Regions from separate parts of the Paenibacillus sp. FSL E2-0190 genome, predicted to be linked through region 1. Evidence: riboswitches for the same ligand, from Rfam matches in the RefSeq annotation. Region 1 holds a riboswitch; each other region holds the start of a gene.
The links. A riboswitch is a leader RNA that binds a small molecule or an ion and turns the genes downstream of it on or off. The one in region 1 is predicted to bind thiamine pyrophosphate.

Region 1 (7,839 bases):
CAAAATATTTGTTAAAAATATACCGGCTTACATGCTTTACAGTATCGACCCGGAAAGCATCCACACCCATATCAATATATTGATTATAGCTGTCGATTAGATACTGATTCACTAGAGGATTCTCTGTGTTTAAGTCCACACAGTCTCCCGCAATCTGTCCTGTCTGGACGGTGTAAGACTCCCAAGAAAGACTTTTTTCCGTATGGTAAATATTATTGTTAGTCTCCGCAGTCTTCATTAAGGCAAGTCTTGCCTGATATTGCTGATCCGGGGTCATGGAATCATAGTTAGCTGGCAGCTTATCCGTAATTTTGAGCATGTTACTCACGGTGTCCGCCGCCGTTGGATCTTTTTTGAACATCGGGAACAGATTTTCTTCTCCAAAATTACCGGTATGATTGACGACAATATCTTGAATAACCTTTATCCCTCTAGCGTGTGCTGCATTGATCAAATCCTGATAAGATGCCCCTGCGGATTCATATCTTGGATCTACTTTTGCAAAATTTATTGCATGGTAGCCATGATAATCATAACCGCTGGCATTCTGCACCACAGGTGTAATCCAGATGGCACTGAAGCCTAGTGCTTTAATGTAATCGAGCTTTTGAATCAGTCCTTTAAAATCCCCTCGCCAAGCTGGATCAGAGTCCGGATTTCCTGCCTTGGCATCCTCCCATGCATGCTCATTGTTACTCGAATCACCATCATAAAACCGGGAAGTGATTACAAAATAAATCGTATCTTCACGAAAATCGCCCTTATTACCAATGTTATAAACAAAACTCTGTTTAGTTTCATTTCCGGCACCATCGATCACAAGGAATTTTAAGGTTGTCGTCTTATTAATCAAGATAGACGGTCCGGTAAGAGATGTCAGTGCATTGCCTGAAATATAGACTTTTGAACTCGTTGTTGGTTCCGTACCATTATCTGTGTAATATGCTGTGGTTGTTGCCGCCTTGTTGTCTTTTATATTAAAAGATACGGAAACCGCTGAGCTCGAATTCCCAACAGGCAGATTCGCAGTGATAATCGGAGCTTGCAAATCGGCATTCAGATCAATCACATAAGCAAAAGAGCCTACATTACCCGCTTGCCCTATAGAGTTAACGCCGAATGCTTTGATAGTCAAAGAAGAAGGTACTTGGATTGGAGTCGTATACAACGTTGAGGTTGTCGTAGGTGTTGATCCGTCGGTCGTATAATAAATTTTATCGCCGCTATTTGTACTGGATAGGGTCACCGTTTGGGCAGAATCATAGGTTTTGGGCACAGGAGAGACGGTTATCACCGGAACCTTAGGAACGTCTGGATTGGCGTCATACCATACGTTATCTGAGTTATACCAGCCCTCTTTTACGCTGCGAGATAAGTCAGCCGTCTGTTTGCCATTGCCGTCATTAAAGATCAGGCTTGCCCCTGTAGCATTTGGAACAGTATAGCTATACCAATCGTTCCCGTCCGATTTCATCAGTATCCCCGGCCATGCTCCACTAGTCGGAACGGTTGCCGGATTCAGATTCCAGTAATGGATGCGGATCGCTGCATTCCAGCTTGCTGGTTTCTTAAAGTGAACGGTTAGCCCCGCTGAAGTAGGTGTAGGTGTTGGCGTCACTGTTGGCGTTGGTGTGGGTGTTATGGTAGGTGTTGGCGTCACTGTTGGTGTAGGAGTTACCGTAGGTGTAGGAGTTACCGTAGGTGTTGGCGTCACTGTTGGGGTAGGAGTTACCGTAGGTGTTGGTGTCACTGTTGAGGTAGGAGTTATCGTTGGTGTTGGTGTAGCTCCGGCCGAAAGGGTCACATAGTCGATATTAATATTCCCGCTATCATCCGAGTCATATTTATAAGCAAGCGTGTTATTTCCTGCCTGTAAAGAGAGTGTTTCTGTTTGGTCTGCCCATGTATCCCAGTTGGTCAGGTTGGCTAATGTTGTCTGTGTAACCTTTATTCCATTGACATAAATGGACACTTTTTTAGCACTGCCGGATGCATTAGCATAGTGAAGCGTGGCATTATAGGACCCTGCTGCGGAAGCCTGGACGTTAAAAGTGGTGGCTGCTCCTGTAGTTGTATATCCATCAACAAAACCAGTGCCCGAATATCCGGTGTGATTCGTATTTACTTTTGCACCACCAGACAGGGATGCACTCTCTGCTTCGTATTTCCCGGCGACCGGAATAACAACCGTCCAGTTCTTCCCGCCGTTATTGTCCCAACTATCCGTTGGAGCCGTGATGTGATAACAATAAATTAGGGTGGCGCCTTCCTGAACATTGAGGTTGGCGATGAACGTGGTTCCATTTTTGGTCATCACCGTGTCCGTAGTATTAGCCCAGTTATTCGTAGTCCAATGTAAGGTCACAGCTGCCGCTGTAGGATTGGTATAGGTGACTGTATGATCCGTATTGCTGGCCGATGCTCCACCCGATAAACCAAATAAACTAAAAATGAGTGAAAAAATAATTAACCACGAAATATAACGCCTGGATTGTTTGGATACCAAGTAAATAACCTCCTCATAATTTTAAGTGCAGCTTACGATTTTAAGCCCATCGTGATGTGCAAACGTTTGCAAAAATGAGAAAAAAAGAAATACTTAATAGTTTTAATCTCCTCCTTCAATGAATAATAAGGAAAAAACTCATTGTATGCGTTTACAAACGGTTCAATATCTGATGAATTTTCCTTGTTAAGATTATAGGCGCCAAACTTTTGCTGGTCAATGCATCTTTTAGGCTATAATTCAATCGTTTTCACTATAAGTTCCCTAAGATAGCAGGTAAATTGTTCAGGTTCTTAGCCAGCCAATTCATTTCTTTTGCAAAACGTTTTGGAGGTACACTATGTTTGTCCATCGCGGCATTAATCCACCACGGGCTTTCCATATACCACAACAACTGCAATGATTTTGTTAAATACCCCTGCTCCACCGTTCGTTCCTCACGATATCCGTCAATAAATGCTGAAGCTAGTGCTCCATCTAAATCTTCATCTAAAGCACATGACATCACTGCTCGCGCTACATCAAGCTGCGGATAATCATATTTGAACCGATCAAAATCTAGAATTGCAGACAATTGGCTATCTTGAAATAAAAGATTATCAACCCATAAATCACGATGTGCCCATCCAGCTACAAGTCCTTCGAATATTTCCGGATCTATTTCTTCAGTCGCTCTCAGTTGTATCTCTAGGTCAGTGATGAGTGAAGTTTTGCCCATTTCCTTTGATTGTTGTAGGAGTACATTCCAATGTTCTAAACGTTCCTCAGGGCTTTGGGGAATAAATTGTGGGGTTCTTTTCAAACTAAGGGTCCCATCATTTAATAAACGATGCATTTTACCTGTGGCACGACCCAAATCAAACATTTGAAGGATGTTAATTTTGCCCGGCTCTATGACACGCCCTTCACAATATTCCATAACCATAAACGTCTCTCCCATATCTGATTCCAGTAAAACTTTATGGTTATAAGCCAACAATTCGGGACATGGGAGTCCCTGTAGATACAATCTTTTCTGTTGAGAAAAGGCGAAGCTCAGTTCTTCTGGGTTATACAATTTATATCTTTTTTTGTTGTATTGTTTAAGTAGAAATGGTCCTGATTCCGTTGTGATTTTCCACTTAAGATTTAACCAGCCACGTTTTATTGGGGTAGCATGAAGGACTTTCAATCCAAAAAAATGATAGAAACTATTACTTAAATCCTCTAAAATGGCTTCCTCTGAACGAATCGCTTCCATTTCATCAACTCCTATCTATTCAAAGTATAAAAGAAGAAGCCGCCAATGACGACTTCTTTTAGATATTTCTTTTTAGCAGAAAAAGTTATCTATAAATGAGGCTCCCGCCTTGGAGAAACTCTTGCGCCTTCTCTTGCATTCCTGATTCAATTCTCGTCGTATTCCGGATATTATGAGAGATCTTCATACTGCAAAATTTCGGCCCGCACATGGAACAAAAATGAGCTGTTTTAGCGCCTTCCGCAGGCAATGTCTCATCATGATATTCTAGCGCTCGCTCAGGATCTAACGATAAATGAAATTGATCACGCCAACGAAATTCAAAACGGGCTTTCGAAAGAGCATTATCCCGATCTTGTGCTCCTTTATGCCCTTTCGCCAAATCTGCGGCATGAGCCGCTATTTTATAAGTAATGACCCCTACACGTACATCTTCCTTATTAGGCAGGCCAAGATGCTCCTTCGGAGTTACGTAACACAACATTGCTGTACCGAACCAACCAATCATCGCTGCACCTATAGCAGAGGTAATATGATCATAACCAGGCGCAATATCTGTAGTCAGTGGACCTAATGTATAAAAAGGGGCTTCGTTACAAGTTTCAAGTTGCTTATCCATATTCTCTTTAATCAAGTGCATCGGCACATGTCCTGGACCCTCTACCATCACCTGTACATCATGACTCCAAGCTATAGCTGTTAATTCACCTAACGTCTCTAACTCGGCAAATTGTGCTTCATCATTCGCATCAGCAATCGAACCCGGACGTAATCCATCGCCTAGGGAAAAAGAAACATCGTACAGCTTCATGATTTCACATATCTCTTCAAAATGTGTATATAAAAAGTTCTCTTGATGATGCGCAAGACACCATGCCGCCATGATGGAGCCACCTCTTGAAACAATGCCTGTCATACGTTGTGCAGTCAACGGGATATAACGAAGCAGAACCCCCGCATGAATGGTAAAATAATCAACCCCTTGCTCCGCTTGCTCAATGAGCGTATCACGGTATACTTCCCACGTTAAATCTTCCGCTTTCCCATTCACTTTTTCCAACGCTTGATAGATAGGCACCGTTCCAATAGGAACAGGAGAATTACGGATGATCCACTCGCGTGTCGTATGAATGTTTTTACCTGTTGAGAGATCCATTATATTATCTGCACCCCAGCGGGTGGCCCATCTCATCTTCTCTACCTCTTCCTCTATGGATGAGGATACTGCGGAATTTCCTATATTGGCATTGATCTTCACTAAAAAATTGCGTCCAATAATCATTGGTTCACTCTCTGGATGATTGATATTCGCTGGGATGATGGCGCGGCCGCGGGCTACTTCATCTCTTACAAATTCCGGTGCCACATTCTCACGAATCGCAACGTATTCCATTTCCGAAGTAATAATCCCTTTGCGTGCATAATGCATTTGAGAGACATTACGCCCCTTTTTCGCTCGCAAAGGTTTTCTATGGAGCGCTGGAAACACTTCCGCCACAGCTTTTCCTGTTGCATTCCCGTTATCTTCAGGCTTCACGGTTCTTCCTTCGTACGCTTCTGCATCCCCTCGTTCCTCAATCCAGCTTAGACGATTGGGCTCTAACCCCTGACGAATATCAGTATGAATATTAGCATCCGTGTAAGCCCCGCTTGTGTCATAAACATGAATTGGGGCATTCTCCTCTTCGCCGTCTATGCCCGCAGTTGGACTAAGTGAGATCTCCCGCATAGGCACCTGAATATCAGACCGTGAACCCTTTACATACACTTTTTGACTTGCTGGAAAAGCTGATAGATTGATTGGATCGTTGTTCAATTCGCTTGTCATCTCAATTCCTCCTATAAGGTGATTTGATCAAGCGGAGACGGTCTACTCCCCACACATAGAAAAGGCCACATCTGTATAAGATGCGGCCTTAGAGTAGACAAATAGAAATAGAGCTCCATTTCCTCCGCTGGCATTATCCAGATCAGGTTTGACGGTCGATAGTTATAACTATCCTCTCAGCCTGGTCCCACCAAGCTCCCGTGACTATATAATTGCTACTTCAAAGTATAACCGAAAAGAGAGAATTATCCAAATCTACTCAAATGTGAGATCAATGTATACGTTAGTTTAACACCAATACCCCAAATCCTTCCAGAAGCACCTCGCCCGACAATGTTGTGCCGCTCAGTAAATCTGTTTTGGTCTCACGAAGATGGATCGTGACAGGAGTCTCACTATAATTAAGCAAAAAAGCATAACTGGAAGAAGCTCCGGTACGGACTTGCAGCTCTACCTCTTCTGGGAGCTCCAGCCAATCTGCTGGCGATTGTAGATCAATTAAATTTATGATCTCAGCCGCTGCCTGTTCATTAAATACGGCTCCGTAATACCAAACCTCACCCTTGCCGCGACGATTTTTAGTTACCGCCGGTTTTCCCGCATAATAATCAGAGGCGTAAACCGCCATCACTTCAACCGAAGCTTCCTCTATTTTGAGAATATCATTAAAGTCATCTGCTCCTGTAACGACTTCGGTCACGCCCGACCAGCTAATTGTTGTTGGCTGACGACTGCCCTTAACCATTGTGAATTCTTCAACTGTGATCCCGCATAGATCCTTAGCAGCACCTGGGAAAGGACGCATATAACATTGACCGCGCTCATCCTTATAGCCAGTTCTACAGCCGAAGATCAGTTTGCCGCCTTGCTGAACATATTCATCCAGCAGTGCTGCTGTCTCATCTGTCATAATCGCTGGGTGAGGATAGATAAGCACGTCGTACCTTGCAAGCTCCTCCAGCGTTGTTTTTTTGCGTAAATAGAGTACGTCATTCGGGATATGCTTCCGCTGAAGCGCCTTGTACCACTCCTTATTGCTCTTCCACATAAACGGGCCATGCCAAACATCGTATTCTCCATCCCACTCATTGTCATAATCACGTACAATAGCAATGTTAGCCTGATTACGAGTACCGACAAACGCATGACCTGCTGCTGCCAGCTCCTGACCGATCTGCCCCGCTTCCCGCACTCTCCGGTTAGGCTGATTATGATAGTCATTGATTCCATGCCAATAAATTTCATTGCCCATCGTAGCTGTCCGCCAGCGGAAATATAACACCATATCTGCTCCATGAGCGATCGACTGATAAGTCCATAACCGCATCTGCCCGGGCTTTGGAGAAGGCATATCCATCCGGTTCACCCAGCCACCCGGGCCTGACTGCTGCTCCATAATGCAGAAATTCGGGGATATCGAACGAACAACAGATAACGACAGTCCCCAGCCTCTATCATTCAGCGGATTCCGCTCATTCGGGTCATAAAAAATAGTAGAGAACTGAGGATAGGAATCATAGCTGAAGAAATCCAACAGTTCATCCGTCATTTCATGGCTATCGAGATGCCCGAACAGACCGTTCGTGGTTACCCACTGCTTAGGGGCAAGTTTACGGATGATATCCGCTTGGTTTTTGGCAAAAGAAATTGTATTGTCCGAAATAAACCGTTTTTCATCCAATGCCTGATGAGGATTGGGTTGCTTAGGTACTGGAGTCGGACGTGGAAGATAGACCTGAGACCAGTCACTATAGCTTTGATTCCAAAAAACAGCTCCCCAGGCCTCGTTCAAATGCTCAAGTGTAACATATTTCTGCTGTAGCCATTCCCGGAAAGCCTTATGGTCACTCTCCGAATAAAATTCACTGATCTCACAGTTGAGCTCATTATCAATTTGCCAGCCAACTACACCCGGATGATTGCCGTAATGTTCAGCCATTTGTTCTGCAATACGTGCACACAGTTCCCGGTATTTAGGACTGCTGTAATTATAATGACGGCGCATGCCATGCTGAAGTGTAACACCTTCGTAGGTTACATTTAAAACTTCGGGATACTTATCAGTCAACCAAGCTGGAGGCGTCGCCGTCGGAGTACCAAGTACAACCTGAAGACCATATTTATGTGCTAGATCAATCGCCCGATCAAAGAGCCCGAACTGAAACTGCCCTTCTGCCGGTTCAAAAATAGACCAAGCAAACTCCCCCATCCGAATGATCGTAAAGCCGAGTTCACGCATCCGGCGATAATCGTCCTCCCACATGT
Region 2 (7,839 bases), 1.2 Mb from region 1:
TTCTGTGTTGCATTTGCGTCGCTTGAGACATACAGGCATCTTCCTTTCTATGAGTTACGGCGCGGCTTCCAGCGAACCAGCCATTTTTCCAGCAATGCAATAATAGCAAAGAGTACAAGACTTAAAAGTACAATAATAACAATAGCAACAAACATCCGATCCGTACGATATGCGGATTTCTGCAGAAGCATATAATAGCCAATACCTTTATCCGCACCAATCCATTCAGCGACCACGGCGCCCATAACCGCATAAGTAGCAGATATTTTTACGCCGGAAAATAGTGCCGGGATAGAAGAGGGCAGCTCCAGCTTGGTGAAGATTTGCCACTTGCTTGCGCCAGCCATTTTCATATAATTCATCATGACCTGATCACTTTGGGCCAGACCGCCCATCGCAGCGACAGCTACCGGGAAGAAACATACTAGTGTAATCAGCACGATTTTGGGCAAAAGACCAAAGCCGAACCAGATAATGAGCAGGGGTCCGAGCGCGATGGAGGGAACATTTTGACTCAGAATAATAAGTGGATAAAAAGCCCGTCTAGCCCAAGGCAAAAGATGCAAAAGCAAAGCAACGATCAGGCCTACCCCCGTACCAATGGGAAAACCAATTAAAGTGAGCCGCAGCGTAGCCATCGTATGAGCCCAAAGACCAGAAGCGTTACTGGTGGATTCACGGGCAATATCAGCAGGACTCGGCAGAATCCAGGATTCAATATGAAATACAGATACAGATAGCTGCCATACGGTTAAAAAGAAGACGACCGCCACAAGGGGCGGCCATATTAGCTTCCATGTCGATCTCACGGCCGATATTTCTCCGTCAATTTATCCATGCTGATTCCGTTAGGATTATGAGCGATTTTGATCTGCGAAATTACGCTTGGACTGCCTGCTTCGATCAACGCCTCCTGCATCTGACGCACAACCTCCAGCAGCTCGCTAAGCTCACCTTCCATTGTGGTTTCCAGTGGATTCACTTGATGTTTAACACCGGATTTCTGAATGACCTCAATCGCTTTATCTACGTATGGGATGGAATCCTCATTGTTCGGAGTTTTTGGAATTACTTGAATGCTTAGTAGGGTGTTAGCCACAATAATCAATCCTCTCATTTTATAAGGTAAGTTTAAAAAGCCAACTTTGATAACGAAGTAATTCATTACAATTGTTGTTTACTCCGCCGGTAAAAAATCATTACTGAATGCACTAGCAGCATCCAGCGGTTTATCCAGCAACTTCAGATCGTACATCCAGTCGCCATAATTCTGCCAGACCTCGGTTTTTTGCTCGCCCCAGCGGGCAGCATCGTCCTTGTATTTTGGGCTAAGCCATTTTTGGCTAGCTAGGACAAGGTCGGCGTCCAGGTCAGGAACGGCCTTCGATAACATACCGGCAGCCTCTTCCGGATGATCTATGGCATATTGATAACCTTTTGATGTGGCTTTCATGAAGGCCTTCACCAGATCAGGATGATCTGCAATTTGCTTCTCACTCGTCGTCAGCACAGGCGTGTAATAATCGAGCTGCGGCGCATAATCCTTTAAGTACAGCATATCCAATGGCTCGCCACGCAACTCAGCCTCAACACCAGTCCAAGCGTAGAAAATCCAGGCGAAATCAATGTCACGTTTGACGGCGGTAAAATAATCAGCTTCACCGATACTGATCAGCTTCACCTTTTTCACATCGCCACCTTCAGGATCCATGATAGCTTTCATGGCTGCTTCTTCGGCCGGTGAGCCCCAGCCTCCGTAGGTTTTACCTTCGAAATCCTTTGGTGATTTAATATTGCGATCTACTGGAGCAGCGAATCCCGACGTATTATGCTGAATAATAGCTGCTATCGAGACAAGGGGCACGCCTTGTAGACGGGCTAGTGTTAATCCTTCTTGGGCGCTGATGCCAAATGCGGCTTCGCCAGAAGTAACCATAGTATCAGAACCCGCTGCGCCTGGCTGAACGATCTCGACGTCCAGACCTTCTTCAGCGTAGTAACCAAGATCCTTAGCTACGTATAGACCGGTATGATTCGTGTTCGGTGTCCAGTCGAGTGCGACTTTAACTTTGGTGAGCTCTTTTGGAGCATCCGTCCCAGCCGCAGCAGTTGGATCAGTAGCATTTGCTTTGTTTCCGGCTGTATTCCCATTGTTGCTGCCGCATCCGGCAATGGCAAGAATGAGTACACAGGTGAGGCACAACGTAAGTGCTTTTTTAAGGTGCATGTCTTCTTCTCTCCTTTAAGGTTACAAGAATCCCGTCTTCACAACATGAACCGTAAAGTGTAGTATGTACGTTTTTCTACATCTTTTAGTGATCTTACAAAAAAAGCGCCCCGAGTGATCGGGACGCTGGCTTGGCGCAAGGTTAGTTAAGGTCACAGGGACCAGAACCAATTGGCGATTCCTACGCTGGCATTATCCAGATCAGGTATAAGGGTCAGTATCTTGTGGGATACAATCTCAGCCGGCCAATTCCAGCACCCCTGGTTCTATGAAGTTAACGGGTATTTCTATGTGCAATATAAGTAAGCATAAGTTTTGTACCCATACTTTATATCTTATATTTCTCGCATACGGTGTATTATAGACGGCTGTACTCGGAATGTCTAGTAGTGCACTCCTGAATTTTTCCAATCAAGTAGTTTCTTTTTTGCTAGTCTAGATCTTTATATTTCTTGCGGTGACGCCGTTTAAGCTCACTAACCAGCGCCCCTAGCGTGAGGACAACGCTGATCAGAATCCCGCTCATGATCACGAAGAGGGCAAGAAATTCAAAGGGAGAATAACCAATCATTTTACTCCATTGAATCTTTCCATCCAGATCGTCAATGACCTGATTCATGCCGTAAATCCCGCTTACTACCGTAAATACAGTAAGAATCATCAGCAGATTATCCCGTCGCTTGGACTGAAACTTATCCTGATACTGAAACAGGTCATTTAAGGTTTCTTTCACTTCCTCGAACAAAGCGTCGTTTCCGTATACTTTACGCAGCTGAAGAAATATCTCCCGGCCCTGCGACTGGGAAATCAACTCCAAGAAGTAGAACTTTGCCGAGAACTTATTGATGGAGTAGATTAGATTGTCTATTTCCTCATAATCATGATTAATCCGAAGTCGGGAGTGCATATTGGCGAGCTTTAGCAGAACGATTTTGTGGAAAATATTGAGTAAAAATCCGTAATAATATTGCCCGTACATCTGGTTGGCTAGACTAACAGCAATCTCCTGTTCAGCGCGGGTCATGCAGCAAAAGGTTTGCTCATTCATCATATAATATGTGTCTGGACCCCAGCGATTATAGGAATGCTCATGACAATAGTTTGCAATATACGCTGGATCGCTGGCACTGGCATAGGGCTTTCCGTTCAGATTAATTCCATCAAGCTGTGAGGCGCGATAGCGTAGATTTACACTAATCTCATCAGAGCTTTCTTCATTCTGAAAGCCGTAAAAAGCTTGCACCTGCATTCTTTCATCTACGAAAAAAGGAAGGGTCTCGAAATAAGCCCCATTGATATCCGATTGATCCAGATATGGCTCCAGTCCATCCACCAAATTTCGGAAGACAAAATCCTCTACCATCTCATAGGTCTGTTCCCCGCAATGAATATAAGTGTAATCATCCTGTATGAAGGTATTCTCTAGCGCACGGAAACGATCCGCGAATTCTAGGGCAATACTAAAGGGAATTGAATCCCCCTCCAGCTGGACACGTATCGTCACGAATCCAAGCTGAAAAGGACATATGAATATATCCGTCGAGAGAATTTTGAAAAATATAGATTGCTGCGGAATCTCCAGAATGCAGTCGAGATTATTTACTCTGGAAAAACGGCGAAACGAGTCGGCATCCTTCCTGCGTGGAAAAAGGACATGTGCAGCAAACGGTAAATAGGTGCGCTCCATTCGTTCATGGGAAACACAGTAGCCATCTCCGTAATAGGCAGCTTCAAGCTCTTTATTATCCAGAAAAAAACGTGTGAAGCCGTCGTCCTGTAATTGCTGGATAAGCTGCTTAGAATCGCCCTTTTTTATAGAAAAGGGAAATATAAACTGCATGAGCGCAGTATGTAACAAAGGCTCAGTTGAAGACTCATTCATTCATCGTCCATCCTTGTGCTCAGAATATGCTTATAGATCACATTACCCTAAAAGGATAACGTTGATACTGTTCTAAATACGGGAACTCTTTCCTTTCAACGCTTGCATGGACTGGAACCTCCATGCGGCAATGCTTAGCAGAAACAAGAAGGCGGCAAAAGCGGCCAGTAATCCGGCTGTTTGTGCCACTTCTAAATGGTCCATAGACCAGCCCATAAACAGAGGTAGCAAAGCACCGCCAACACCTCCGGAAGCAATCATAATGCTGGGTGTTGACTCTTCGGTGCCAGGCAGCATTTTGCTGGAGTAGACTAAAGCAATGGAGAAAATACCGGACATAAACAGCCCCAGCAGCAGAATTACAATGAAAGCAGCCATTCGATTGTCAGTGAACGGAAAGAGTGTCAGCAGTAACAAGGTTAGTAAACAGCTGCTGAGAATGTACACGCGATAAGATATTTTTTCGGCAATTACACCCGCAAACAATCTTCCTGTAGACATCGCCAGCCAAAAGAAAGTGACTGTCAGTGCTGCGGCAGACTCCGTCATCCCTAGCTTGGCAATAAAGATAGCCGGCATAAAGTTGACTAAACTCATCTCTGTGCCTACATAAAGAAAAAAGAAAACGATGAAGATCCCTAACAGAATCCATTGCTTACCTTTATACGGAAATTTTTTGTTAGAACGTGAGCTTGAGGATTGCGAATTGTCTGCTCCTTGGACAGAGGCGCGTTCATCCAGCATTCGTTGTAGATTACCGAAATGCCCTCTTGTCCAGAGGATAAGAGAAATTAAGGAGAAGGCAGCGACGATTAGAAAGGCCAATCTCCACGCTCCGGCAGCAATGAGCGGACTGGCGATAAGCGGCATCACGAGTGCGCCTATCCCGAATAGCACTTCAAGCCGGCTCATTGCAATAGCAGTTCCTTCGGTTACAGCACCAATAATAATGGTGCCGATAACAGCTTCGATCATCCCGAAACCAAAACCTGCGGCAACAGCGATAACATACATCCAGCCCCAAGGCGGTAGAAAGGCGTAGGCAATTTCTGCAACTAGTAGAAGACTGGTGGCAATGAGGATGCCTCCACGTTTTCCGAAGCGGCGATTAAGCAGGGGAGAGACCAACACACCTGCTAAAAAACCAGCGAATTGACTAAAGATTAATTCACCGCCAGCACTATAATTTTGATCATAATGTTGCAGTAGAACGGGCAGAATAGATCCCAGCACAACATGTGCCAGACCGATAACGAAGTAGGAAAGACAGCCGATCCAAATCAGTTTTTTCACGAAGTAAGCTCCTTATCTTGAAGTAGTTTATGAGGTAAGGTCGGATTCAATGTGAACCTGAAGGGTACATTATAATAAGCACCATTGTTATGATAAATCCAAACGGTGAGCTTGGATATATAAACTTTTGTTTACATGCTTGAAGGGAGAGATTTACGTAATGGATAACAAACAACTGGAGCAACTCATTATTAAGGCATTGGATGACAACAAGTTCGGTTCCTTTGGTACGATCGAAGAAGGAAATAAGCCGAAAGTACGTTATATGGCCATTTTCCATGAGGGTTTGAGAATTTATTTGGCTACAAATCGCAAAACTCATAAAGTGGAGGAGTTATCCGATAATCCGAATGCTTTTGTACTGCTTGGCTATGAGGCAGGCGGAAGCAAAGATGTGCTGGAGATTGAAGCAACTGCTACCGTCTCTAAGGATGAAGGCTTGCGCTCCAAGGTATGGAATAAAGAGCTGGAGCCATGGTTTACAGGACCTGATGATCCTAATTATGTAATTTTGGAGCTTACTCCAACACGTATTGAGTATGTAGGCAGCAATAAAGAGCATGGAGTATGGCAGCCGTAAGCTATAGCTTTGAATTGATCAAACAGCCCTCCTATCCCATATGGGGTAGGAGGGCTGTTTGATGTGTTATAATGACTTCAACTTTTTAGGTATTCATATCGGGGAGGAGCTAAAGCTACATGAGCGTTACTCTGTTATATATTGAAGATGATCGTGAAATTGGCAGTGTAGTGTCTGCTGATTTAAGCGAAAGAGGATATAGTGTCCGCTGGTTACGGAGCGGCGAAGGAGCAATGGAAGAAGCCGGTGCCTGCCAACTGGCTATTCTCGATGTTATGCTACCAGGTCTGGACGGGTTTACGATCGGGCAACGTTTGAAACGTTCTTACCCTAAGCTGCCCATTTTGATGCTTTCCGCCCGGACCTCTATTGATGATAAGCTGCAAGGTTTGGAGTTCGCAGATGATTATTTGACCAAGCCTTTTCATCCGGATGAATTGGCCGCTCGAATTGAGGTGCTGCTCCGAAGGAATGGGGCATCTGTTCAGGATTCGCTCACACTTAAACATCTAGTCGTATATGAAGGGGATAACCGCGTAATGAATGCTCAGACTCAGGAAGAAATCATGCTTACAGGTAAGCAATTTCAGATTTTTTCCTATTTGCTGCGTCATCTTAACCAAATTATGACGAAGGAGCAGATCTACGAGGCCGTGTGGGGTGAGGCTTATATCGAAGGAGATAAAACTCTGATGGTACATATTCGTTATTTGCGTGAAAAGCTGGAGCTTGATCCGGGTAATCCGGAAATTATCGAAACTGTCCGTGGGATCGGCTACCGGGTAAGAGCATGAGAGGATTAGAGCGCATTCGCAAGAAACGTAATTCCTCTTTGTTATCAGGGTATTTGCTAATTATCGTATCTGCACTGCTATTTATCCCTGTGGTCCTTCCGTTGTCTTTTGTTGGCTACAATATTCTTAACGAAGTGACCAAAGGTGCCCCGCCTGTAGATACATCCCTGTATTCGAATATTGCACCGCTGGAGACTATGTGGCATAAAGAGGCACTTCACTTAGAAAATGCTTCTTCGGAAGCCATAAATCAGCGGCTGCATGAATTGAGTCGAAAATACACTGAGGCTACTATGTTTTGGGTAGACGGGCAGGGAAAAACCCAGTTGATTCTCACGCCTGAAGAAGGGGATAAGGATAAGATTTACCCTGAAGTTCCTGATCAGTGGACTGCGGCTGAGGCTATTTCATTTATGAAAGAAAGTACGAATCGTGATCCTTTAGCCATCGTTGCTTTCGTGGGGGACAAAGTGGAGGCAGACAAGGGATTTATGGTGATGCAAATTCCAAGCAAGCTGCTGAACAAAGGGGCTTATGGGGGATTAGGGGCTTGGGCTTGGTATAACTTTGTGTTATTTACCCTTTTTGGAGGGTTCGCTCTGGTTTCATGGATGTTCTTTAGAAAAATTCGCAAACGGCTGCTGCAACTGCAAACCGCGATGACGATCACAGGCCCGGATAGAATGCCTAAGTCTATAGTGACAGGAAAACTGGACGAGATCGGTCGCTTGGAGGAAGCTTTTAATACGATGGTAACTAAACTGGATGAAAGCCGACGCAGGGAAATAGAAGAGGAAGAGTTGCGTAAGCGTCTAGTCTCGAATTTATCTCACGATTTACGCACACCCCTAACCGTCATTCGCAGCCATATCCATGTTATGACCAAAGAGGATCTGACCTCAAAAGGTAAGCAGTCCTTACAGCTTATGGATGAGCGTATTGCGGATCTTAGCGTCCTGATCGAGAATCTTTTATCTTACAATCTGCTCAATAGTGGACGGGTAACCTTAAAGCTGGAACGTAAAGATGTTTTACGCTTGTTACGGGAAAGTGCGGCTGCTTG
Region 3 (7,839 bases), 3.3 Mb from region 1:
CAGAGCCGTAACCCTGGCAGTTTCGGAACGTGGATCAAATCCTTTGTACCTACTCGAAGCTAGACTTCCTAGAACGCAGTAATCAAAAAAGACACAGGCTTAGAGAAAGCCTGTGTCTTTAGGTTAGAAAGCAATCTTACGAGACTGCTTTATCTGCTTCTGCTTTTGCTTTTTTGCAGCCAGTACGTTTACATGTTCCATAAGTACCCTTGAAATCAAGGCGGTGATCCGTGACGTTAAAGCCATATTCACGTTCCACTCTTCTCTCCAGCTCCACAAGCCAGTCGTCCTTAATTTCCTCCAACCGACCGCATACGCTGCATATCAAATGATGATGCATATGCGAATGATCGTTCCCGCGCAAATCGTAACGGGCAACTCCGTCTCCGAAGTTCATCTTCTCTACAATGTGTAGCTCACATAAAAGCTCAAGTGTACGGTATACCGTTGCCAGGCCCAGATGTGGATAGCTGTTCTTAACAAGCATATATACTTCTTCTACGCTTAAATGATCCTTCTCATTGTCGAGCAGAACGTTCACTATAGCTTCACGCTGAGGCGTTAATTTATATTTTTGCGCCGCAAACAATTGACTGATATTTGATATTTGATCCATTTGGTCTCCTACCTTCCCGGAACGATTTAACATCCGTACCCTCTGAGACGCTCCTATTTATGCAGTTAAGACAAACCATAAATAGTAATCGTTACGATATAATCATAACAAAATTAACCACGAATGAAAAGAGCCTGACATCATTATATCATTTCATGCCACTTATCCAAAGTACTACACCCCAATCTGGCCTATATTTCTATTAAAATCTACTTTTTCGTGAAATAATACAGATTAGACCGCAACCTTTCCATAATTTACAACGTTAAAGGAGTGACAAAGGCTAAGGAGCCTATCCATACAACGAGGTGAAAAGACATGAACATGAAAAAAAGCACACTAGCAGTGATCACAACCGTAGCCATTTTCTCCTTTTCTTTGGGTGGTCAGATGTTTGCAGCTGGGAACACCTTTAAGGATATTGATAACATAAACGGCAAAGAAAAAATCATTTCTTTAAAAAATCAAGGGTTAATTAAAGGTGTCAGCGAATCTCAATTTCTCCCTGGCTCTAAGGTAACTACAGCCCAAGGGATTCAGTTTATCTCCGGCGGTCTCCAGCTCAGCCTCGCAGCCATTGACTTTAACAAAGCTCCTGTTGCCAGCGGCTTGTTCACAAAAGTAAAAGACAAAGCCTGGTACGCTGAAGCCTTTATCAATGCTTATTACAATCAAGTTAAGCTACCAAAAGACATTGATCCTAGCCTAATTATGACCAAAGAGCAATTCACTAACTATCTAGTGCAAGCGATCGAAGGCGTAGGTAATCTGCCGATGATCAATATCGTTCCAGTAGATATCGCTGATGAAGCGTCACTGACCCCTGCATATCAAGGCAGTATTCAGCGCTCCCTGAAATACAAGATCAATACTCTAGACGCTAACGGAAAGTTTAATCCAAAAAGCGAACTCACCCGTGCCGAAGCTGCGATTATGCTCTACAACGCTTTGGAGTTCCTGAAAACAGGAGTATAAGCCAAATTTCAGTTACTCTTCTCATTTGAATAATCTACACAAGAAAAAGCAGCTCCGGATGATTCCCGAGCTGCTTTTTCTTGTATATTGTCTTTCTACTCTTCTTCACCATTCAGTCTATTCAGAAATTGCAGAGCCCGGGGATTCTTCGGATGCTCCAGCACTTCTTGCGGAGTCCCTTGCTCTAAAATATGACCACCATCCATCAAAATGATCCGGTCCGCTACATCGGCGGCAAATTTCATCTCGTGGGTCACAATCACCATAGTCATACCTTCTGCTGCTAATTGTTTGATGACCTTAAGCACTTCCCCTACCAGCTCGGGATCGAGCGCCGAAGTGGGCTCATCAAACAACAGCACTTCTGGATCTACTGCCATAGCCCGGGCGATGGCCACTCTCTGCTGCTGTCCTCCTGACAGCTGATGTGGATAGTTATCAGCTTTATCAGCCAAACCCACCTTAGCCAGCAGTTGAAGGCCCCGCTTACGCGCTTCTTCCTTGGTTCGTTTCAAGACAGTTACCTGTCCCTCCATCACATTGCCTAGCGCAGTCATATGCGGAAATAAATTATACGATTGAAAGACCATCCCTGTTTTCTGCCGAAGAGCTAATACGGAATTCTGAGGAATTTTCTTATGATCTGTAAAATTGATGGTGATATCCCCAAGTGACAGGCTGCCTTGATCCGGGATTTCCAACAGATTAAAACAGCGCAGCAGTGTAGTCTTTCCGGAGCCGGATGGCCCAATAATGACAAGTACCTTTCCATGCTCCATTTTCAGATCAATACCCTTTAACACTTGGAGTGCGCCGAAGGATTTATGCAAATTAATGATTTCAATCACAAGTATCTCTCCTTTAGGTCGCAGAGTAACGATCGAGTCGTTTCTCCAAGTAATTTTGCAGCACCGACAGCACAGAACAGAACACTAAATAAAACAATCCTGCTTCGGAGTATACCAACAGAGGCTCATAAGTGGTAGAGGCTACCTGCTGAGCAGTTCTAAACATCTCCGTATAGGTGATGATCGCTGCAAGCGATGTATCTTTGACCAAGCTAATAAAAGAATTGGATAACGGCGGTACAGAAACGCGTGCAGCTTGTGGCAGAATTACGCGGCGCAGAGCCTGCCCACGAGTCATCCCGACTGAGAAGGCAGCTTCCCACTGGCCTTTATGTATCGACAGGATAGCAGCGCGTACGATTTCCGATGAATAAGCCCCTACGCTAAGGGTAAATCCAATGGTGGCGGCAATGAAAGGGTCGAGTACAATACCAACAGCCGGCAAACCATAAAATATAATAAATAGCTGCACTAACAACGGGGTTCCCCGAATGACCCATACATAAAAACGGGCGATTAGCTTCGGAATTACCCACGGTGAAAGACGTGCCAACGCGGTTAGGATCGCCAAAATCAATCCAAGCACAAAGGAAAGTAGCGCCAACGGAATGGTAAAAGCCACCCCGGCTTTAAGCAGGGGTAGCAGTGTATCTAAGAAAATTTGTATTTTGCGGTCATCCATTATTCAGACATCCTTTTTAGCTTCTAGGCTTAATTAGCCTTGCTAGCCTTGTATTATTTTGAAACGTCAGCTCCAAAGTATTTCTCGGAAATTTTCAAGTACGTTCCATCACTTTTCATCTCTTTAATCGCATCACTGACCGCATTCACCAGCTCATCATTGCCTTTCAGGAATACCGCAGCACTTTGTGAGCCTTCAGGAATCTCATCAACCACTTTAATTTTTGCATCTGGTTTTTGTTTTTTCAGATCCAGATAAGACAAGCCATCATTCACAGTTGCATCAATACGTCCCGAAGTCAGCAGATCCATCGCTTGATTGAAACCGTCCGTAGCTACGATTTCAGCACCGTTCTCACGAGCGATGTCGGATAAGTTACTAGTCAGGGATTGTCCTGCTTTTTTACCCTTTAGATCAGCAAAGGTCTTAATATCCTCATTGTTTTCGCTCACGATCAATACTGCCTTGGATACAATATAGGGTTCAGAGAAATCATATTTCACTTTGCGATCTTCGTTAATGGAAACTTCATTAAAAATGACATCAAACCGTTTCGCATCCATCCCAGCAAAAATACCATCCCACTGAGTTTCAAAAAATTCAGCTTCAACACCTAAACGTTTGGCTACTTCTTCGGCAATTTCCACGTCAAAACCCGTCAATTTCCCCGCAGTGTCATGATAAGTAAAAGGTGCATAAGTCCCTTCTGTACCTATCCGCAATTTGCCGCTGGCCTTCACAGCCTCCAAACTGTTTTGCGCTGAAGATGCTGCTCCACCATTCGTTCCAGCTGTTGGTTCAGCAGCCGTATTGGTATTCGAATTATTGCCGCAAGCCGCTACAAGGACCACGGTTAACGCCAATATAATAGTTAAACTCCATTTTTTCATTATTAAATCCCCTCTCTCTATCCGGTTTTTTTCCGGTAAATTGAATAGTACACTGCCATCACATGATCGTCAATACTTTTTTCCGATTATATACATCGGAATTGTAATATTAACTAGATTTCTACTTATATCTTACCCAATCTTGGATTAATCCTTCACTTCTTTCTCTCTTTACTTCTCAGAAAGATATGGTATATTTATAAACAAATTAATATGGACCTGTTATTTCACTAGGGGAGTCGGCCGACTGAGACGGAGCTTCAAGCTCCGGACCCTTGGAACCTGATCTGGATCATACCAGCGGAGGGAAGTGGAGCAGAATTTTCATCAAGCATGTTAAGTGTTATTATGCAGAATGAACTTTTTGACCCATTCATTTCCTCTGGAAATGGATGGGTCTTTATTTGTTTAGACGCTCCACAAAAATATTAGGAGGTTAGATCATCACGACCATTTTATCTATTCAAGGCCTAACCTACTCTTTTCCGGAAACTGAACAACCCCCTGTATTCGCAAATCTATCCATGGATATCAGGCAAGGGGAATTCGTCTCCGTAGTAGGTGCTAGCGGATGCGGGAAAAGCACATTTTTCAAAACGGTTGCCGGTTTACTCGAACCTACTCATGGAAAAATAAAACTCCCTACGCTCCCCTCAACCGCTAGTCGTTTAGGTCAGATCGCTTATATGCCTCAGCAGGATTTATTGCTGCCTTGGAGAACAGTGCTCGACAACTGCCTTTTGCCCTGGGAGATCAAGCCCAGATTTAGTAAACAGAAAACGATCACTCAGATTCGGGAAATGTTGGCCCGCTTCGGCTTAACAGATGTAGAGAAGGCTTATCCCCATGAACTTTCGGGAGGTATGAAACAGCGAGTAGCATTTCTGCGCACCTTAGTGGCTGGAGGCGGAAGTGGTCTTATGCTGCTGGATGAGCCCTTTGGCGCTCTCGATGCCATGACCAAACGTGAGATACACCGTTGGCTGTTGGAGTTATGGGGTGAACTGAATCAGACGATTATGCTCATCACTCATGATCTGGAAGAAGCCCTATTGCTCAGTGACCGGATTTATTTATTATCTGGCGGTACGCACAGCGAATTACAGGAGATCATTGTCGATCTACCAAAACCAAGACATTATAAGATGAACTATGAACCCCGGTTTATAGCACTACGGGCAGAGTTGGAGCGAAGATTGCATGCAACCTATACCTTTTAAAAAACATCTAGACAACTATGGTCCCTTCCTTCTTCTGGTACTGCTCATTCTTGTAATCTGGGAGTCAGCTGTTCGCCTTCACTTGATTCCAGCCTTTATTCTCCCTGCACCTTCATCTATTGGCATCGCATTGATCGAGCACAGGCAATTATTATTTGGACAGCATTTATTAGCGACCTTGCAGGAGATACTGGTAGGTTTTGTCCTTTCTGTGATTTTTGGTGTATTGCTGGGTATTGGAATGTTCCTGTTTCGCCCCGTAGAAAAGGCCATCTATCCCTTCCTTATCATTAGCCAGACGGTCCCATTAATTGCGCTATCGCCCATTTTTATTATGTGGTTCGGATATTCGCTGTGGAGCAAAGTGGCTGTGGTGTTTTTGACGGCTTTTTTTCCAGTTGTAGTGAGTACATATGATGGACTTCGTACAAGTGGCCAGACTTACAAGGACTTATTATTAACATTTGGTGCAAACCGCTGGCAGCTGCTTGTCAAAACCCAAATTCCACTGGCGTTGCCTGCTTTTTTCTCTGGCTTAAAGCTGTCCATTGTATACTGCGTCATCGGAGCTACTATCGGGGAATGGCTCGGCGGCAGTAAAGGACTCGGTTACTTCAGCCGCAGAATGGCCGGAAATATGCAGAGCGATGAAATGTTCGCGGCTGTATTTCTGCTGTCCGCGCTTGGTGTTGTGCTTTTTCTGGCGATAGCTTTACTCGAACAATTATTTTTAAAGAAAAGAGGATCTAACCAATGAATCATTTAAAATCACCACAACGAGGACTTATTTCTGTATTTCTAGTATGCACACTTTTGCTCTTAAGCAGCTGCGGGAAGGCAGACAAGCTAAATAACAACTCCCAAACCGGTTCCTCCAATTCCGAAAATAAACAGTCACACAAGCTGACGATTATGCTTGATTGGTATCCCAATGCCGTTCATTCCTTTCTATACGCTGCGCAACAGCAAGGTTTTTTCCAAGAGGAAGGTTTGGATGTCGAGATCAAAATGCCTGCGGACAGCAATGACGCCCTAAAGCTTGTAGCAGCAAATCAAATTGATCTAGCGCTCAGCTATCAGCCTCAGGTACTTATGGCACGCGGCGAGAAAATTCCTGTACGTTCGATTGCAGCTATCGTGCGGCATCCACTGAATCATCTGATGGTTCCTCAGGCAGGCAGTATTCATAGTCCCAAAGAGCTCGTGGGAAAACAAATCGGCTATTCCTCCATTCCGCTCTATGAAGCAATGATTCGGACAATGATCCAGAGTGATGGAGGCGATCCTTCATCCGCCAAGCTGATTGACGTAGGTTTTGACCTTATCCCTGCGATCTCTACAGGACAAGTGGACGCAATAATGGGCGGGTTCATCAACCATGAACAACTGATCCTTGAAAAAGAGGGACATCCGGTCACCTCGCTTAATCCAACGGATTACGGAGTACCTGACTATTATGAGCTTGTGCTGGTGGCCAGCGAACAAGGATTGCAAAATTCTGAAGCCTACTTCAAAAAATTTCTAAATGCCATAACAAAAGGACAGATATTTGTGGAGCAGAATCCTGAACAAGCCCTGGATTTACTGGTTGCACATGAAGATGCAACTTCACCGCTCGACAAGGAGATTGAGAAAAAAAGTCTTGAGATTCTACTGCCACTGATGAATGCTGGCGATCAATCTTTTGGTTATCAAGACCCGACATCTTGGGAAAAGGTTCAGCTGTGGTTATCCACCAACGATCTTCTACCAGAAGATATTAAAGCACAGGAAGCTTTTATCAATCTGTAACGTTTAGTTAGTTATTCATACAAGCTTGAGGAGGAATTATGATGAGTTACTTAGCCAAAGTACGGGAATCCAACCCCTTGATCCACAACATCACTAATATTGTAGTAGCCAATTTCTCAGCCAACGGTCTGTTGGCGCTGGGTGCCTCTCCCTTTATGGCGGATGCCCACGAAGAAGTGATCGACATCGCCGCTATGTCGTCTGCTGTAGTTCTAAATATAGGCACACTCAATGACTACGCCATTCAATCTATGTTGCTCGCTGGTAAATCCGCTAATAAACACGGGGTTCCCCTAGTGCTTGACCCGGTAGGTGCAGGCGCAACTTCTTATCGGACCGCTGTCACTCAAAAGCTAGTGAATGAGATGCAAATCACCGCACTGCGGGGGAATGTAGCTGAAGTCGCTAATGTCATTGGAGAGAGTTGGTCCATTAAAGGGGTGGATGCTGGCGAAGGTGAAGGCGATGTAGTCCTTTTGGCTGAAGCTGCTGCGAGGAAGTTAAGCTGTGTGGTCATCATAACTGGAAAAGACGATGTGATCACGAATGGAAAAAACACTTATATTGCCAGCAACGGTCACCCTATTCTCACGAAGGTTACAGGAACTGGCTGCTTGCTCAGCGCTGTTGTGGGTGCATTTCTCGCGGTAAGTGGAGGTGCCTCGTTGGAGGCTGCAGTGGAAGCCCTCTCCTTCTATGGAGTAGCCGCTGAAATCGCCGCTGAACTAACAACTGGTCAAGGGCCGGGAAGCTTTCAGGTTGAGTTTCTAAATCAACTGACATGGGTCACGCCAGAAGTCTTCCTAGAAAGATCTAG
Region 4 (7,839 bases), 3.0 Mb from region 1:
ATATTGGCTGCAATATATTTTTCGATCTGATGAGCAGTTTCCACCTCGTACAAAGAGTTTGCTTGTCGCGCTGCGTTGGAATTCTCCGAATTCGAGAGCTGTACATCAATGAGTTCAGTCAAAATCATCAGGATGATCGCTTGCAAACGAAGCCTTTCTTTTACAAGAATCATTTCTTCAATTTCCTCGGGAAATCCAGTGGAGGCCGTCGTGGCGAGAATATTGTTCTTAATAAATTCATCCAAATGTTCCAGTTGGTGATTTAATCCCGAATGCTGCATTTGCTGGTTATTCCATTTCTGTACAGCTTGAGACTGAAACCAATCACGAAACTTTAAATCGTCAATATCGAAATGAAAGGAGAGGTAGATATAGTTGCTCAGGCCAGAATTAACTACATAATGACGTAAGCCAGGTGGAATAATTAACCAATCTCCTTTACCAAAGGCAATGGAACTTCCTTCTACATATTGATGGGAGTTGCCGTCGTAGCAATACAATAGTTCGAAGATTTTGTGATGATGATCAGGGTATGCCCACCCAGGTTCTGCTACACGATAATGAACACCGATCAGCTGCAGTGTACTCATAATGTTCGGAAAGCTGACTTTGTAAGCGATAGGAGTTCTCCTCCTTAGGATCAATAGGGATGTTCTTAATTATATCAAGGATACCTATACATATGACCGTTTTGCAGTGCGAGCCGTTGATCATTCCATAGTTTTCTTTACAAAAGGTCAAAAAAAAGAATGAAATCATCATTTGAATCACTTTAGAGAACAGGGATAATGGAGGAACCTAGGGAAGTATTTCGAGAAACGGAAGGAAGTGTAATGAAGTGGGAAAGTTGTGTAGGAATATACTAATCTTATCTTCTTTACTAATGGCTTCATTGACTCTTACTCACGGTACAACAGAGGCAGCCTTTATAAAAGATGGGGCAGAGTGGCAACCTCCAACCCAAATTGCAAGCGTATACAAGTTCAATTTTACAAACCAAGTTAAAACAGGATATCAATCCGTTAGGTATGATCCTAATCGCGGTGCACAATTGTATGACTCATCTTTAGGTTATGGTTTTGTTCAAGAGACCAACGCTTTACCCGCCAGAGAAGTGCACACCGACTCAATTACATCCGATGGAACAGGTTTTTTCATCACAGAACCTATTTTTTTTGCTGAACCTAAATCTGAGAAAGATAATTATAACAACTACGGAATGGCGTTTCGAATGGATGCTCCCCCTGGAACCTACAACGTATATGTAAAAACGACTTCTGACGCAGAGGATGGGATCGTGTCAGTATCCGGAATGCAGACCAGCCGCTTGTTGAAAAGTGGACATTGGGACGCTGCAAAGCTTGTACCCGTCAAGCATACGGCTGTAGCCAAAGGGAAAGAGTGGACTTATACGTATGTAAACGGCCGTGACCATATAGATATTGAGATCGAACCGAACAAAGTGAACACAGCTGTGGGGATTGAGGAGATCATACTGGAACCGATTTTGCCTCAGCATAGAGCAGTTGGAGCTCTTCCGAATTTATTTATACTTGGAGATTCTACGGTCAAGTCCTACACCTTCGACGAAGCACCAATGAGTGGTTGGGGCCAGATTATTGGCAGTATGTTTAATCAACATAAATTGAGTGTAACTAACTATTCCATGGGGGGACGCTCGTTTAAAAATGCCTATACAGAAGGTCGACTGAACGACATTTTACTGAATGGCAGCATTGGGGATTATGTGTTTATTCAATTCGGACACAATGATGAGAGCGCAGATGAGTTCAGACGTTACGGCAGAGGTTCGACAGAAGCAATGTATGAAAATTACCTTAAAGCAGTCTATCTCCCTGCGATTCAAGCCCGGGGTATGATACCAGTACTGGTAACCCCAATGTCCAGAATTAAAGGGAATGCAAGTCCGGGATATATCTATGAAAATTCTTTTAAATCAAGAAAGTTTGTAGATATTCTTAAACGGGTCGCAGATGAATCTGGAGTTACACTTATTGACCTTAACTCGGAAAGTCTGAAATATTATAACGAGATCGGTGTAGAAGCAATAACATCCCTCTTCATGTCAATTGAAGCCGGAGAAACGCCAGGCAAAACAAATGACGGAAGTTACGCTAACGGGCATCCTTCAAAGAAAGTCGATGGGACTCATTTTAAAGAAGCGCTCTCCAAACAATTTTCGCGGATGATTGTTACGGAGCTTGTAGAGAAAGGTGCTACTGGCGATTCTACTGCTGCCTCCATTACTGCTTACCTTAAAGGGAACGTTAAGCATGCGGCACTAACAGGGAACTGGGGTAAGATTTTTCCGGAAATAACGAATGATACGACGACTGGGGAAGCTGCTTATTACCGTAATCAAATTGAGAAATTAATCCAGCTGGGAGTAATGGGCAAAGACCGTCAAGGAAATTTTAATCCGGATACGGTGATGACAGTTGCTGAATTCACACGCAGTATTTCTAAGTTAATGAAAGTGGAAAGATCAGATCTTGCCTATTATCCGAAAGGTAAGCTGTCACGTGAAACGATGGGTGCTATTCTCTATGACGTTTACCAAATAAAGTTTGCTAATAAACCTAAGTACATGACTGATTATAACGGCATAGCAGTAGTGCCAGGAGATCCTGGCTATGATTCGAATCTGGAGCCAGGAGCTAGAGGTGCGATGTACTATCCTCTTGTATCCTGGACGCAGCTTGTTGATACAGCGGACATTTCTCCTTATTTAATTTCAAAAGTGAAAAGTGCATATGAATTAGGACTCATTAGATCTGAAGTGGGGATTGCCAGAGGCGAAATGGTCAATGGGACAGAACTAGAACCTAAAGCTATAGTGACCCGGGAGAAAGCGGCCAAAGCTCTGTACTTTATGTGGGTGCTGGAACATGAAGTGAATGCAGAAAATCATGTTTCTTCTCTAAAATAGTCAGGGTGAACAATTCAAGGCACAGCAGCGATGCTGTGTCTATTTGTATGCAGTGAATTCCTCTCCACTTACAGCAGTGTATCTCTCACGGTTGTTTATTTCTACTTTCATTGTGGTAAGTAAGATTCGTAAAGCAATTTAAGAAAATGACAAACCCAGCGTATAAACGTGCATAGTTGTGCCATCCTAAGACGATCAGTTAACTATCAATTTGCTTAACGAGAGGAGATAGGGAAGATGTCAGGCAACAATAAACAAGCTACAAAAACCTTACCCCCACAGGAGCAGCATCATCAGCCAGGGATTGAGAGTGAAATGACGCCGCTGCCCAAATACGAGCCGGCAAATTATAAAGCAGCAGGTAAACTGCAAGACAAGGCGGCATTAATTACCGGTGGAGACAGCGGAATTGGGCGTGCAGTTGCTGTGCTTTTTGCTAAAGAAGGCGCTGATGTGGTCATTTCATATCTTAATGAACACTCAGATGCAGAGGAAACTAAACGTCAGGTCGAGCAGGAAGGCCGCAAATGTATCCTAATTCCAGGTGATATCGGTGACGAGAAATTCTGTAAGGATCTTATTAAACAGACGGTGGAGGGCTTAGGAAAGCTTGATATTCTCATCAATAACGCGGCAGAGCAACATCCGCAAGCTAAGATCGAGGATATTACTTCCGAGCAGCTTGAGCGTACTTTCCGTACGAATATATTTGCGATGTTCTATTTAACAAAAGCAGCTATGCCTCATTTAAAAGCAGGATCTACCATTATAAATACAACTTCAATTACCGCTTATCGCGGAAGCCCGCAGCTGCTGGACTATTCATCAACTAAAGGAGCTATTCTTAGCTTCACACGATCCTTGTCCACGAATCTGGCAGAGAAGGGCATACGGGTAAACGGTGTTGCACCAGGTCCAATCTGGACACCGCTGATTCCCTCTACCTTTGATGCAAAACAGGTTAGCGAGTTTGGAGGTACACAGCCTATGAAACGGCCTGGACAACCAGAAGAGCTGGCACCAGCCTATGTATATCTGGCCTCTGACGATTCCAGTTATGTGACTGGACAGGTTATTCATGTAAATGGTGGCGAGGTAGTAAACGGTTAGATCAGTACAGCTAATGTGAATAAATGGGTGTATTTCAATAAAAAAATATGTTACTATAAACCACGTTAGCATTTTAAAATTGTATATTTATGTCACTAGGGGTGCCGATTGGCTGAGACGGAATGGATTTCCGGACCCTTTGAACCTGATCTGGTTAAGACCAGCGTAGGGAAGTGGAGGACGAATTTCTGTTATCGGGCTATTTATAGTGCCGTCTATATACAGATTCTGACTGCCTTCCTTACGGGAGGCAGTTTTTTTGTTTTTTACTGACCTATAGGGAAGTGAGAGAGGAGATCGTGATATTGCAAGCTGAGATCCATCTAATATCAGACGGCAAGCTGCAACTGAGACATTTTGTTGAACTAGCTGTCACGGTGCAGATATGGGTCGATTATATTCACCTGAGAGATAAGCAATGTCCTGCACACGAACTACTCGCTGCGGCACAGGAGCTGTTGGCTGCCGGTATGCCCGCTACCAAACTGATAATCAACGACCGAATAGATGTAGCCTTGGCAGCTGGTGCCGCGGGGGTTCAGTTGGCCTGGCACAGTCTGAGTCCGGGTACAGCCCGGCGAATTGCACCTCAGCTTCGGCTGGGGAGATCGGTTCATTCTCCGGAAGAAGCGGCGAATGCCTCAGAGCAGGGAGCTGATTATTGCTTGTTTGGTCATGTATTTCCCTCGGATAGCAAGTTAGGGCTGCCCGCACGTGGGTTAGAGCTGCTTGCAGAAACGGTGAAGACCAGCTCTATTCCTGTAATTGCGATTGGCGGAATTAGCCCCGCTAATGCGGCGCAGATCATCAGGAAAGGTGCGGCAGGAGTTGCTGTGATGTCCGGTATTTGCGGAGCGGATGATCCTTATGAGGCCGCCAAAGCTATTCATAAGGCGGTTCATTCATAGCCTGGAGGTAACAGCACGGGCGAAGGGGGTGATTCAGAATGAAGCTGTTGATTAACGGGAAATCCGCAGAGTGTTCTGGTGGTATTCAAACTATAGCTGATTTGATCAGTCTTCCTGAGTGGTCAGGTCGTCTGATGATCATTGAGCTGAATGGAGAAATTGTCAGTAAGGAGAATTATGAAAGTACTGCTCTGAGCGAGGATGATCGTTTGGAACTGGTGCACTTTGTTGGTGGGGGTTGAGATGGAGCGGTATAGAATTTTGAGAAATTTATAAGAACCAAAGGGAGGTAATTTCATGCATGACCCGTTACATATTGGCGGTATCGAATTAACCAGTAGATTATTTATCGGAACCGGAAAATATAGCCGGAATACGTTGATCCCCGAAGTGATCGCAAGCTCTGGTTCTCAGGTGATTACTGTAGCGCTTCGCCGAGTGGACCCGCAAGGTGGAGCAGAAAATATCATGAACCACATTCCCGGCCACATGACTCTTCTGCCTAATACCTCAGGAGCGCGTACAGCGGAAGAGGCAGTCCGTATTGCAAGATTAGCAAGAGCTGCGGGACTGGGGAACTGGGTCAAGATCGAAGTGATCAATGATCAGAAATACCTGCTTCCAGATAATCTGGAGACCATACGAGCTACAGAGATTTTAGCAGCGGAGGGTTTTGTAGTATTGCCATATATGAGTCCGGACCTTTCGGCTGCTTTACGTCTGAGAGATGCCGGTGCTGCTGCTGTGATGCCGCTTGGTGCGCCGATCGGGACGAATCGCGGCCTGCGCACTAAGGAGCTTGTGCGTATTCTTATTGAAGAAGTGAATTTGCCGATTATTGTAGACGCCGGGATTGGCAAGCCCTCGGAAGCGGCGGAAGCAATGGAGATGGGGGCCGCTGCTGTTCTGCTTAATACGGCTATTGCAACGGCACGTAATCCGCTCGTCATGGCGGAAGCGTTCCGCGAGGCGATATCCGCTGGCCGCAAAGCTTATTTGGCAGGACTCGGTCCTGTAGAAGAAGTTGCTTTTGCTTCGTCACCGTTGACTGGATTTTTGAACTGAATTTGATAGGTCACGAAAGGAGGGAAGATTAGCATGAGCTTTTTTGACACACTGGCCCGCTTGGAGCAGTATCCTTATGAGCAGCTGTGGAAGGAGTTCCGGGAGGATGACGTTAGGCGGGCGCTTGGAAAAGACAAGCTGAACGAAAATGATTTGCTGGCATTGCTCTCTCCGGCAGCAACGCCGCTGCTAGAGGAGATGGCGTTGGCTGCACAGCGACTGACCCGTGCACATTTTGGTTATTCGATGCAGCTGTTCACACCGATGTATCTTGCGGATTTTTGTGTGAATCATTGTACCTACTGCAGCTTCAGCTCCATTTATGATTTTCCGCGTAAAAAGCTGTCCTTGGAGGAGGTTCGCAGGGAGGCTGAGAAGATTGCAGCTACAGGTCTGCGGCATATCCTCATTTTGACTGGTGAATCGCGCCGGGAGAATCCTGTCTCATATATTAAGGATTGTGTAGATGTACTTAGGGAATTTTTTTCCTCTGTCAGTATTGAGATAAATCCTCTATCAACTGCAGAATATAAAGAGCTTCTTCAAGCAGGGGTGGATGGATTAACACTATACCAAGAGGTGTACCACCAGGAGACTTACAGAAAGCTGCATGTTAAAGGGCCTAAAAGAAACTACCGGAATCGCCTGGATGCACCTGAACGCGGCTGTCAGGCAGGTTTTCGTTCTGTGAATATTGGTACGTTGCTCGGGATGTATGATTGGCGGCAAGAGGCATTCCAAAGTGCCATGCATGCCCGCTATTTGCAGGATCGGTATCCAGATTGCGAGATCAGTCTGTCACCTCCACGGTTTCGGCCTTATTTAGGGGAATTTAACCCGGAGTGTGATGTTACCGACCGATCGCTAGTGCAGATTATTTTGGCATACCGGTTATTTTTACCCCGTTCGGGCATTACTTTATCTACACGAGAGCCTGCCTCTCTACGCGATCATTTAATTCATCTAGGAATAACAAAGATGTCAGCCGGGGTCACTACTGAGGTGGGCGGTCACACTAATGCAGGGGGAACTCCGCAATTCGAAATATCCGATAGCCGTAGTGTGCAGGAGATTACGGAAATGCTATATACGAAGGGTTTGCAGCCCATTTTTAAAGACTGGGATATCCTGACCGAATCAACAACGTAACGCTTGTATTATCAATTATTAATCACTAAATGGACCCCTGCGAGATTCATGCGGAGGTCCATTTTTTATTGTATAGAGGGTGTTTAGTTTCCGGCAGAGAGCTCATCGAGAGACATTTCGAAACTCGGTGCCATATGAGTCAGAAAATAATCCACTTCCTGCAGGTCAAGCCCACGAAGTTTTGCTGCTGTCTGCTCCTTCGCGGCGGCAAATTCTCGGTTTCCTGCAGCAACTTCCCATACGCATTTCAAATAAGCATCCAGCCGATCAGCGGCTTTCACATAGCTGTGCAGCAGAATGTCCTCCGAATCGGGAGGGCTGTCTTCCGGTCGTATAAGCTGAGTGTAGATGCTTTTCAGCTCTGATGGAATCATTCCAGTTAAGCGATCAGCCGCAACTTTCTCCATTTCCCGGAAGCTGGTGAGCAAGCGAGGATTGTTGTATTTTACCGGCGTGGCGATGTCACCTGTGAACACTTCGCTGGCATCATGGAACAGAGCTATGGTTGCTGCTCGTTCCGCGTTTAGTGAACGTCCAAAATGAACATTACCGATGGAACAGAGCATATGTGTGAGCAATGCAACATGAAAAGAATGCTCAGCGACGTTCTCCGGTGCGGTGCTGCGCATCAAGCTCCAGCGCTGAATATACTGAAGA

Region 2: another riboswitch for thiamine pyrophosphate. It lies ahead of NST25_RS02120 (ABC transporter substrate-binding protein); the one in region 1 lies ahead of thiC (phosphomethylpyrimidine synthase ThiC).
Region 3: another riboswitch for thiamine pyrophosphate. It lies ahead of NST25_RS12680 (ABC transporter ATP-binding protein); the one in region 1 lies ahead of thiC (phosphomethylpyrimidine synthase ThiC).
Region 4: another riboswitch for thiamine pyrophosphate. It lies ahead of NST25_RS09480 (thiamine phosphate synthase); the one in region 1 lies ahead of thiC (phosphomethylpyrimidine synthase ThiC).

Annotation. Positions count from the first base shown of each region.
Region 1 covers NZ_CP150306.1:6,277,235-6,285,073, forward strand. Annotated here, with positions in the region: gene NST25_RS27520 (alpha-amylase family glycosyl hydrolase) at 1-2,506, opposite strand, end outside; gene NST25_RS27525 (phosphotransferase) at 2,760-3,746, opposite strand; gene thiC (phosphomethylpyrimidine synthase ThiC) at 3,832-5,574, opposite strand; TPP riboswitch at 5,678-5,786, opposite strand; gene NST25_RS27535 (beta-galactosidase) at 5,858-7,839, opposite strand, start outside.
Region 2 covers NZ_CP150306.1:479,174-487,012, forward strand. Annotated here, with positions in the region: gene NST25_RS02105 (ABC transporter ATP-binding protein) at 1-13, opposite strand, end outside; gene NST25_RS02110 (ABC transporter permease) at 48-809, opposite strand; gene NST25_RS02115 (MTH1187 family thiamine-binding protein) at 806-1,099, opposite strand; gene NST25_RS02120 (ABC transporter substrate-binding protein) at 1,178-2,227, opposite strand; TPP riboswitch at 2,389-2,499, opposite strand; gene NST25_RS02125 (hypothetical protein) at 2,658-4,109, opposite strand; gene NST25_RS02130 (MFS transporter) at 4,182-5,402, opposite strand; gene NST25_RS02135 (pyridoxamine 5'-phosphate oxidase family protein) at 5,563-5,982, shown strand; gene NST25_RS02140 (response regulator transcription factor) at 6,102-6,776, shown strand; gene NST25_RS02145 (HAMP domain-containing sensor histidine kinase) at 6,773-7,839, shown strand, end outside.
Region 3 covers NZ_CP150306.1:2,940,492-2,948,330, reverse strand. Annotated here, with positions in the region: gene NST25_RS12710 (TIGR00266 family protein) at 1-63, shown strand, start outside; gene NST25_RS12705 (transcriptional repressor) at 137-616, opposite strand; gene NST25_RS12700 (S-layer homology domain-containing protein) at 935-1,591, shown strand; gene NST25_RS12695 (amino acid ABC transporter ATP-binding protein) at 1,687-2,439, opposite strand; gene NST25_RS12690 (amino acid ABC transporter permease) at 2,453-3,121, opposite strand; gene NST25_RS12685 (amino acid ABC transporter substrate-binding protein) at 3,175-4,011, opposite strand; TPP riboswitch at 4,234-4,337, shown strand; gene NST25_RS12680 (ABC transporter ATP-binding protein) at 4,536-5,231, shown strand; gene NST25_RS12675 (ABC transporter permease) at 5,212-5,988, shown strand; gene NST25_RS12670 (ABC transporter substrate-binding protein) at 5,985-7,022, shown strand; gene thiM (hydroxyethylthiazole kinase) at 7,064-7,839, shown strand, end outside.
Region 4 covers NZ_CP150306.1:2,226,347-2,234,185, forward strand. Annotated here, with positions in the region: gene NST25_RS09465 (AraC family transcriptional regulator) at 1-590, opposite strand, end outside; gene NST25_RS09470 (GDSL-type esterase/lipase family protein) at 839-2,950, shown strand; gene NST25_RS09475 (SDR family oxidoreductase) at 3,188-4,060, shown strand; TPP riboswitch at 4,148-4,249, shown strand; gene NST25_RS09480 (thiamine phosphate synthase) at 4,366-4,968, shown strand; gene thiS (sulfur carrier protein ThiS) at 5,007-5,210, shown strand; gene NST25_RS09490 (thiazole synthase) at 5,266-6,033, shown strand; gene thiH (2-iminoacetate synthase ThiH) at 6,067-7,182, shown strand; gene yfbR (5'-deoxynucleotidase) at 7,266-7,839, opposite strand, start outside.